DNA from 2 places in the Marinococcus sp. LNSP9103-4 genome. Region 2 is predicted to be linked to the other one. Evidence: riboswitches for the same ligand, from Rfam matches in the RefSeq annotation. Region 2 holds a riboswitch; the other holds the start of a gene.
The links. Region 2 has a riboswitch for S-adenosylmethionine ahead of ACTRXG_RS13865 (methionine ABC transporter ATP-binding protein). Riboswitches for the same ligand answer to the same signal wherever they lie in the genome.

Region 1 (5,283 bases), on a different contig from region 2:
CACGCATATCGATGAGGGCGTACGCCGCTTAAAAGAAGCATATGAACGAACAATTCAGGCCGCCGGCCGTAAATCATGAAAACGTTCCGTCTAGTCCGCCTCAGCCTGTTTCAAAAAGACGGTGACGCAATTGAAATGCATGAGATAAAAATGAAAGAAGGGCTCATTATTAATCGGGAGGAGCCTGATAGATCATGGCTCCTTGATGCGGTCATACCTACAGAATATGAAGACATTATTCACGAGTGGGAAAGACACGAAGAGGAAATGCTGATGGAAGCGGTCATCACTCATCCTGACAATGCCCCGGCGCTTTTGAGGGGAGTTGTGAAAAAAACGACGAGACTCGAGCATTCTCTTGGCGTTTTAATCCAGGCGTATATGGCTGGAAAAGATGAAAATATCACCGAACTGATATTGAAAGAGCTGATTACCGAAGGGTATGAAGGCGATCAGCTTATGGAAGAGTTTCACGAGCGAAAAAACGATCAGCGCTCCTGGTCTAAAGCAATGGCGGCAAGATTATACAGCCGCCAGGAAAAATAAATGCCCCCGGAGAGATGATAGAAGTGGAGTGATACGTATGTGTGAGGAACTGGCCATATGACGACCTGCTATAAATTCCGGGACTACTACAATAACGAAGTGGAATTGGCGTTAAACGACACTCCATTTTCAGACAAGCCGGGACATGTATGGGTTATATGCTTATATGCCGGCAAGTGGCTGCTCACTCGTCACTCCCAGCGTGGGCTGGAGTTTCCGGGCGGGAAGATCGAAGAGGGAGAAGCCCCCGAAGAAGCAGCTGTACGGGAGGTTGATGAGGAAACCGGAGGCCGGGTTGAAGTGATACGCTCTCTTGGCCAGTACAAGGTGGCTGGCCGGAGTGAAGACGTAATAAAAAATATATACATCGCTGTGGTGGAGTCGCTGATTCCTCATGAGGATTATATGGAAACAGACGGTCCGGTGCTGATAGAAACACTTCCAAGTAATATTCGTGACCATCCCGGCTACAGCTTTATTATGAAAGACGAAGTGCTTCCCCGTAGTGTGAAATATGCGGAGGAAGCAGGATATATTACATTAAAATGAAAGGAACCGATGCCTGCATATAAACAGGCACCGGTTCCTTTTTGACGTATTGCATCTTCCTGACGCCGATGAAAAATAGCTCCTACAACTGGGTTGGTCCCGCGTCTGCGATAGAAGCAGGCACGTCGTAAAACCGCTTGAAATTTTCCGCAAACTTGCGGGCAAGCATGCGGGCCTGAACCTCATAGTCGCCGGCTTCTGCCCACATTTTTTTCGGCTGAAGCATATCTTCGGGAACTCCGGGGCAGGACTCAGGGATATGCAGTCCGAAAATAGGATCCTCGACCGTGGCTGTATCAGTCAGCTCTCCGTTGAGGGCTGCCTGCACCATAGCCCGGGTGTATGAAAGATCCATGCGGCTGCCGACTCCGTAACCGCCGCCGCTCCATCCGGTGTTCACCAAAAAGACAGGCACATTGTGTTCATCAATTTTTTCACCGAGCATTTCTGCATAGACAGAAGCCTGCCGTGGAAGAAACGGTGCCCCAAAGCAGGTGGAAAAGGTTGCTTCGGGAGAAGTGACGCCTCTTTCCGTGCCGGCGAGCTTGCTTGTGTAGCCGCTGAGGAAATGGTACATGGCCTGCTCCTTCGTCAATCTGCTGATTGGCGGAAGAACGCCGAATGCATCTGCAGTTAAAAAAATGATCGCCGAAGGATGACCGGCTGTGCCGGAGGGAACAATCCCATCGACATGTTCAATCGGATAAGCCGCCCTTGTGTTTTCCGTGATCTGAGTATCCGTGTAGTCAACTTTTCCACTGGCATCGTCTATCCCAACGTTTTCAAGTACAGCGCCAAAACGGATAGCGTTCCAGATCTGTGGTTCTTTCTGTTTGGACAGGTTCGAGCATTTTGCGTAGCATCCGCCTTCGATATTAAAAATACCGTTTTCGGACCATCCGTGTTCATCGTCGCCGACCAAAAGCCGGGAAGGATCTGCGGAAAGGGTTGTTTTTCCGGTGCCGGAAAGACCGAAAAACAAAGCGCTTGCGCCATCACTGCCGATGTTTGCCGAGCAGTGCATCGGCAGTACGTTTTGTTCAGGAAGCAGGTAGTTCATGACAGAAAAGATTGATTTTTTCATTTCTCCGGCGTATTCTGTGCCGCCGATTAAAATTGTGCGCTGCGCAAAACTGATGACGATAAATGTTTCCGACGAGGTGCCGTCTGTCTCAGGATTTGCTTTGCATTCCGGTGCAGCTATGAGCGTAAAGGGCGGAGCAGAAGGATTTTCTCTTCCGTCTGGTCGGATAAACAGCTGCCGGGCGAACAATTGATGCCAGGCGCAGGAGGTGATGACCCGGACAGGAAGCTGGTAGTCGGGGTCAGCTCCGGCCAGGGCGTCGCTTGCAAATACTTCATTCCGGCTGTTCAAATGAGCCGTCACTTTTTTATAAAGCCGTTCAAACACTTCTTCGGACATTGGTTGGTTTACGTTTCCCCAGTCAATATAAGGAGAACTGCCGGGCTCATCGACAATATATTTATCTTTTGGAGACCGTCCGGTGTATTTGCCTGTTTTCACGGCAAGAGCACCTTCTGCTGTAAGTGAGCCCTCCTGCAGAGCCAGCGAGCGCTTCACAAGCGCAGGGACAGAGAGATTCCATTGGACGTGCGCTTCATTCAATAGATTTGTTTCGGGTTTGGAAGCGAACGGCGGCTTCATAAACAATCACTCCTTTAATGAGGGGGAAGTTGGATTTATTCATCATGAATGATGGATAGAATATAAAATAGTGTAACACATTTGGTTTAATAGTACATACTTATTCGTTAAAAAAGTTCATGAATATTTTTAGGACTAAGAGGGAAAAGATGTAGGAAAGCAATGAAAGGGGAACAACTATGGAACAACAACCGGAATTTATTGTATTCTATGATAGTGATTGTCCGTTATGCACCAGATTCCATACTTATCTCTCGGCGATAGATAAGACGAACAGGGTGAAATGGAAGCCTATATATGATGAGGATTTATTTGAAAAGTACCCGATGCTCAAGGGAGAGCCGCTTGAAGAGCAGATGCACAGTGTAGAGGATAATACGTACGTATACGCTGGTTATTATACGGTGAAAAAATTATGTTATACTATTCCGGCTTTGAAGCCGCTGAAGGCAGTATTTTTACTGCCGGGAGTAGAAACGCTTGGCCGCAAGCTGTATCATACTGTTTCTGTAAATCGGTATCAGTGGTTTCATTTCCTTTGCGATGACAAAACGTGCCAGCGCGGAGGGCACTAGGTTTGACATCAAATAGGGTTTGCGTTAAGATTTTGTACGAACGGATACTCTTATCCTGAGCAGGTGGAGGGACAGTCCCTGAGAAGCCCAGCAACCATCCGGTAACGGAAAGGTGCTAACCTGGAGAGGCAGACAGATGCCTTGAAAGATAAGAGGCGAAAAAGCTGAACTGACAGCCCCTTTTCCCTCAATTTTTGGGACAAGGGGCTTTTCTTGTACACAACGGCCTACTGCCGTTTTCTTTTCGTCTACCCGAAGAATGGGAGAGTACAACCGTAGCAGGCAGTTAAAAAGGAGGCAGCAGCGTGTCTACAATTGGACGACGTTTATTTACGTCGGAATCTGTTACAGAAGGACACCCGGACAAGGTGTGTGATCAGATTTCCGACGCGATTTTGGATGCAATTTTAAAGGATGATCCGAATGCCCGGGTGGCAGCGGAAACAGTAGTAAATACTGGTCTCGTATTAGTGGCAGGAGAAATATCGACATCTACATACGTGGATATTCCTAAAATTGCCAGGGAAACTTTGAAAGACATCGGTTATACACGGGCAAAATATGGCTTCGATTACGAAACGTGCTCGGTTTTGACGTCTATAGATGAGCAGTCGGCCGACATTGCCCAGGGCGTTGATGAGGCGCTTGAAACCCGTGAAGGATCGATGACCGAGGATGAACTGGAATCGATCGGAGCGGGGGACCAGGGCTTGATGTTTGGGTATGCAGATAATGAAACCGATGAACTCATGCCGTTGCCGATCTCGCTTGCGCACAAGCTAGCAAGTCAGTTAACAAAAGTCCGGAAGGACGGCAATCTTTCGTATCTGCGTCCGGATGGAAAAACGCAGGTTACCGTGGAATACGGAGACGACGGGAAGCCGCTCCGGGTGGAAACGATCGTTATTTCTACCCAGCATTCGGATGACGTAACGCTTGCACAGATTGAAGAGGATATGCACAAATACGTTATCGAGCCGGTAGTGCCGGCAGAGCTTCTCGACGCTAAAACCAACTATTTCATAAACCCGACCGGCCGCTTTGTTATTGGCGGACCGCAGGGGGACGCCGGCCTTACCGGAAGAAAAATCATTGTTGATACGTACGGAGGCTATGCTCGTCACGGCGGCGGTGCGTTTTCCGGTAAAGACCCGACAAAGGTCGACCGTTCCGCCTCGTATGCAGCCCGGTATGTAGCCAAAAATATTATTGCAGCAGGTCTTGCAGATAAATGCGAGGTTCAGCTGGCGTATGCGATCGGAGTAGCTCAGCCTGTCTCCATTTCAATCGCTACATTTGGTACGGGAAAAGTATCAGAAGAGGTGCTCGTAAAGCTTGCCAATGAAAACTTTGACCTCCGGCCGGCAGGCATCATCAAAATGCTTGATCTCCGCCGGCCGATTTACAGGCAGACAGCCGCTTACGGGCACTTTGGACGTCATGACGTTGATCTGCCCTGGGAACGCACGGACAAAGCGGCAGCGCTTCAGGAACAGGCATTCACCGAAAAACAGCAATAAATATAATAAATACCCGCTCCTGTCTATATCAGGAAGCGGGTATTTTTTGCTCAGTTTTTCTCCGTATACGTGCCGACAGAATCAAATTCAGTTTGAATTTTGTCTGAAGGCTTCGGCCCAAGCAGGCTGACGGCAATGATGATTAAGACGTTGATCAAGAAGCCTGGCACAATTTCGTAGAGATCAAACAATCCTCCGGAAAGCTGAACCCAGATAATGACGGTGGTGCCGCCGGCGATCATCCCGGCAAGCACACCCCACATGCTCGTCCGGCGCCAGAATAAGGAGAAAAGCATTGCAGGCCCGAATACTGCGCCGAACCCGGCCCATGCGTAGCTTACAAGTTCAAGTACCGTGCTTCCCGGGTTGGAGGCGAGCAGCAGGGCGACGAGGGCGATGACGATAACGCCAATCCGGCCGACCCAGA
Region 2 (5,283 bases):
TCATGTCATTTACGCCTTTGGAAACGACTTTGAGAGCATCGATATCAAGCCCGGAGTCGATTTCGTCCAGGATGGCGATTTTTGGTTCCATCATGAGAAGCTGAAGAATTTCGTTACGCTTTTTCTCACCGCCGGAGAACCCTTCGTTTAAGTAACGCTGGGAGAACGATTCGTCAATTTCAAGCATGTTCATTTTTTCGTCCATCTGGCGGATAAATTTCATCAGCTGGATTTCGTTTCCTTCTCCGCGCTTAGCGTTAATGGCCGAACGCATGAAGTCAGAGTTTGTTACACCGCTCACTTCACTAGGATACTGCATGGCGAGGAACAGGCCTGCTCTTGCACGCTCGTCAACTTCCATGTCGAGGACGTCTTCTCCGTCAAGAGTGATAGTCCCTTTGGTGATTTCATACTTCGGGTGACCCATTACTGCAGAAGCAAGGGTGGATTTACCCGTTCCGTTTGGTCCCATGATTGCGTGAATTTCTCCGCCGTTCATTTCCAGATCGAAACCTTTGATGATTTCAGTACCTTCAATTTCCACGTGCAAATTCTCAATTTTCAAGTTCGGCGTTGCCATTTTGCATACCTCCATATTTTGGAATCAAGCGGAAACCGCTGTTTTTTCTCTATTTATTATAATTATTATTTTATAACAAATGTAAACTGACTTCAAGCAAACTCGCTTTCTCTCCCGATATATTTCATTTTTTTGCTACTATATGGCAAAAAAACCAACGGGAAATAAATGAGAATACATCCTCTTCATTCTCAATAAAAGCGTTCATACAAAAAGGAGGGCACCTATACAAACCATTTGCAGGAACGACCCTCCCTATTCAATGCTTTTCTTCATTCACTCTTACAGTATACCAAACGTCACCGAGAAGTAAAAAAGGAAAAACTTTTTCAATGAAGATTCTCTTCTATTTTTCACCCAATGCAAAAAACCGGACTCATTAAACGAGTCCGGCCTGACCGCTATTCCTGCTCTGCCGGAATGACGGCTCCGTCATATTCTTCTTCAATAAATTCCTGGGTTTCATCCGACTGCAGCACTTCTACAAGCGTCTGAATTGTTTCATTGTCTTCATCCTCTGCCCGGGCTGCTATCACATTCACATACGGATTATCTTCCGGACTTTCAAGCGCAATGGCATCCTCCTGAGGGGTCAGCTCTGCATCAATTGCATAGTTGGAATTGATGAATACTGCATCCCCTTCGCCGTTATTGTACACCTGAGGAAGCGTAGCCGCGTCAATGTCCGCCTGGAACTGCAGGTCTTTCGGATTTTCGGCAATATCATCCACTGTGGCTTCAACGCCGGCGCCTTCTTCAAGCGTGAGGACGCCTTCCTGCTCAAGCATCTGCAGAATCCGGCCGTGGTCTGCAACCGAGTTACTCATAATTATTTCTGCTCCGTCCGGAAGGGCATCAAGGCTGTCATACTCCTGGGAATAAACACCGATTGGCTCGATATGAATGCCGCCCATATTGACGAAGTCAAACTCTTCATTTTCTTCCATCTGATCTTCAAGATAAGGGATATGCTGAAAATAGTTTGCATCAATTTCTTCCGAAGCAAGCGCTTCGTTTGGAACAATATAGTCATTGAATGTTTCGATTTCAAGCTCCACATTTTCTTCCGACAGCTGGTCTTCGGCAAACTCCAAAATTTCTGCGTGCGGGACGCTTGTAGCACCTACCGTAAGTGTCTGTGTTTCTTCTTCGGAACCGCCGCCTGACTCTGAATCTGAGCCGCAGGCTGCCAGTACTGCCGTAGAAAGTAGTGAAACGCCAAGTAGTGTTTTTTTCATGAAAAATTCCCCCATTAATATAATAATTATCGTTTATCTATCTGTCTCGTCCAAATATCGCCGAACCACTGCAGAATGAAGACAATAACAAGAATCAGCACTGTAGCAACAAATACCACTTCATTATTGCTGCGCTGAAACCCTTCCTGATAGGCAAGGTTCCCGAGGCCTCCGCCGCCTACAACACCGGCCATGGCAGTATAGCTGACCAGCGTAATACCAGTTACGGTGATGCCGGAGATTAAGGACGGCAGCGCTTCCGGCAGAAGCACTTTTTGAATGATCTGCCACTGGCTCGCTCCCATTGCCTGAGAGGCTTCAATAACGCCCTTGTCCACTTCTCTAAGTCCAATTTCCACCAGGCGTGCGTAAAACGGAGCTGCGCCGATAATCAGTGCCGGCAGTGCTGCACTCGGGCCCAGCATCGTACCAAGCAGGAAGGTTGTAAACGGAATAAGCAGAATGATCAGGATAATAAATGGAATAGAGCGGAAAATATTAACGATCGCTGCTGTCACTGTGTGCACCGGCTTGTTTTCCCACATGTTCCCTTTATCTGTTAAATACAGCAGAACTCCGAGTATTGTCCCAAGTAAAAATGTGGCTGCTACCGCAATCAGACTCATATAGATGGTTTCCCACGTAGCAACCCACATGTTTTCCCAATTAATTTCTTCCATCCATGTGTTAAGCACGCTCCATCACCTCTGCTTCTATTTCTTCCTCGCGGAGGTAGTTCAGCGCTTTGTCTATTTCTTCACTACTGCCTTTGATGCGGATAAACAGGGAACCGTAGCTGCCGCGCTGCGTCTGGGAAATTTTCCCCTGAATAATATTTACGTCCACATCAAACTGGCGAATGACTTTGGAAATGAACGGCTGCTCTGCCTTGTTTTCCAAAAATTTCAGCTGCACAACTGTGCCGGTTTCTTCTTCATTGAATACGATTTCCGACGCGTCTTCCTCCGGCTCCGTAATCTGACGAACAAATTCTTTAGTCATATATTCCTTCGGGTTCCGGAATACCTGAAGTACAGGCCCTTCTTCCACGACTTTGCCGTTTTCCATTACTGCCACCCGGTGACAAATTTTACGGATCACGTGCATTTCGTGCGTGATCAGGACAATGGTAAGCCCCAGCTTTTTATTAATGTCTGTGAGCAGAGCAAGAATAGAATCTGTTGTTTTCGGATCCAGCGCCGAGGTCGCTTCATCGCACAGCAGCACCTTCGGATTATTTGCAAGGGCTCTTGCAATTCCGACCCGCTGCTTCTGCCCCCCGCTCAGCTGGGAAGGGTACGAGTCCTCCCGGCCTTCGAGGCCGACAAGGTTCACCAGCTCCTGCACCCGTCTCGCCCGTTCCTGTTTTGACTGTTTTGCAATTTCGAGCGGAAACGCAATGTTTTCTGCTACCGTCCGGGACCACAGCAGATTAAAATGCTGAAACACCATGCCAATTTCCTGGCGGGCGCTGCGCAGAGACTGCCCCTTCAGGGAAGTGATGCTTTCCCCTTCAATGGTTACTTCACCGTTGGTGGCGGTTTCGAGCTTATTTAACAGCCTCACAAGCGTACTTTTGCCTGCGCCGCTGTAGCCGATAATGCCGAAAATTTCTCCTTCATCAATAGAAAGGCTGACGTTATCTACGGCGGTGACGGTTTGTGTTTTTGTCTGAAAGGCTTTGGATAAACCTTTTAATTCGATCATACCGCTCTCTCCTTCATCGCTTTTCTTTATCTTTATTAAAACGATGTAATTAGTATGTTTTAAATCGTCATGATTCCGGCAATGATTCTTTTCCATACCGGACCATAAAGAAAAAACCCTTCTGCACACGAGCAGAAAGGTTTTAAAGAATCCTTTCCACTCATCTTGCAGACGTTTGCCTGCAGGAATTGGCACCATGTCTGCTTATGCAGACTGGTTGCCGGGTTTCACAGGGCCAGCCCCTCCACCTCTCTTGATAAGTGAACGATGATTATCCGTTCATATTTGACGATGCTACTGATAATAGCACCTTTGCCTGTAAGCGTCAACCTTTTAGTTCCTGTCCCTGCAAGGCTCGAAAACAGCTGCTTATAAAAAGGAGCTGCCTCCCAAGAGGCCAGCTCCTATGTAAATCAGTATTAATCGTCACTTACCATGTCCGAATACTGAGCTGGTGACATCAGGTCATCCAATTCACTTTCATTGGAGGGTTCTACCACAATCATCCAGGCTTTTTCATACGGAGATTCGTTGACAAACTCAGGAGAATCATCCAGGTCTTCATTAATTTCTACGACCTTTCCTGTAACCGGGGCGTAAAGCTCTGAGACCGTTTTAACAGATTCTACACTTCCAAATGGCTCTCCGGCCTCGAGTTCATCTCCTACTTCCGGAAGTTCCACGAATACAATATCGCCAAGCTCGGACTGGGCAAAATCTGTCACACCGACGCGAAGACGGCCATCTTCTTTTTTCACCCATTCATGTTCTTCTGAATATAAAAGTTCATCTGGTACACTCATACACAATCATCCTCCTTCAAATGAATACTATTACGCTTTCCACTTTTCCTCAAAAACTGGTTCCTTAAACCCAAGGGTAACACTCTCGCCGTCTGTCACAATAGGCCTTTTTAAAAGCATTCCGTCAGAAGCGAGCCATTCCAGAATCTCTTCTTCAGATGCTTCCGGCAGCCGGGTTTTCAGGTCCATTTCCCGGTACTTCTTCCCACTTGTGTTAAAGAACTGCTTCCACTCAAGTCTTTCCCGGTCCTTCCATGCCTTTAATTCTTTTTTCGAGGGCGGATGTTCCACAATATGATACTCGTCAAAAGAAATATTCTCTGCTTCCAGCCACTTTTTTGCTTTGCGGCATGTACTGCACGGGGGATACCCGTAAAAAGTAAGTGCCAATGCCAGGCCTCCTCCACACGCTTTCTTCCCTCTTATTGTAGCGGAAACCCTCCTCGTTGGAAAGTTTCATTTTGCTTTTCAATGCCGGAAGAAGCCTTTAACGCCTAATTAAATGAAGAGATGAATTTAAAAGCAAAGGAAGCTGTTCATATTTTCACCGATGCTGTTCAGAAGGATAATCCCCATTCGGAAACTCCCGGCAAATCAGGAAGTATACGAATATATACTAAGTGACCCAAGGATTATGTTACCGCTTAAAAAAAGTAAATTTTTTTAATATGCCTCCAATACGTATCATATCCGGGTTAGAACTTTTCCTGCTTATTTAATTATTTAAAATTTTCCGTTTCTAATGTTTATTCCTTTTTAAGCCGGGAATGTGTCTGACTGACTGAGGATTTAAATCCTTGGTTAAAATATAAAGGAGGTATTTGCAACAATGGCAGTCGATAAATATCCATCCAGACAAGGCGATCATAAGGAAATCATGGACCGGAAGGATCCGGTAGTTCACGGAAGCGCCGGCTATGATGGCCCATTGCAGCAGAAGGAACTGGACTTTTAC

Region 1: linked by a shared signal. The riboswitch ahead of metK (methionine adenosyltransferase) and the one ahead of ACTRXG_RS13865 (methionine ABC transporter ATP-binding protein) in region 2 are both predicted to bind S-adenosylmethionine.

The regions. Positions count from the first base shown of each region.
Region 1 covers NZ_JBQLIA010000017.1:11,143-16,425, reverse strand. Annotated here, with positions in the region: gene ACTRXG_RS11645 (MalY/PatB family protein) at 1-79, shown strand, start outside; gene ACTRXG_RS11640 (YwpF family protein) at 76-546, shown strand; gene ytkD (RNA deprotection pyrophosphohydrolase) at 604-1,095, shown strand; gene pckA (phosphoenolpyruvate carboxykinase (ATP)) at 1,178-2,761, opposite strand; gene ACTRXG_RS11625 (thiol-disulfide oxidoreductase DCC family protein) at 2,941-3,336, shown strand; SAM riboswitch class I at 3,384-3,491, shown strand; gene metK (methionine adenosyltransferase) at 3,642-4,856, shown strand; gene putP (sodium/proline symporter PutP) at 4,907-5,283, opposite strand, start outside.
Region 2 covers NZ_JBQLIA010000024.1:63-5,345, reverse strand. Annotated here, with positions in the region: gene sufC (Fe-S cluster assembly ATPase SufC) at 1-580, opposite strand, end outside; gene ACTRXG_RS13875 (MetQ/NlpA family ABC transporter substrate-binding protein) at 982-1,818, opposite strand; gene ACTRXG_RS13870 (methionine ABC transporter permease) at 1,845-2,498, opposite strand; gene ACTRXG_RS13865 (methionine ABC transporter ATP-binding protein) at 2,506-3,525, opposite strand; SAM riboswitch class I at 3,683-3,788, opposite strand; gene gcvH (glycine cleavage system protein GcvH) at 3,945-4,328, opposite strand; gene ACTRXG_RS13855 (arsenate reductase family protein) at 4,359-4,718, opposite strand; partial or broken gene ACTRXG_RS13850 (ectoine hydroxylase) at 5,158-5,283, shown strand, end outside.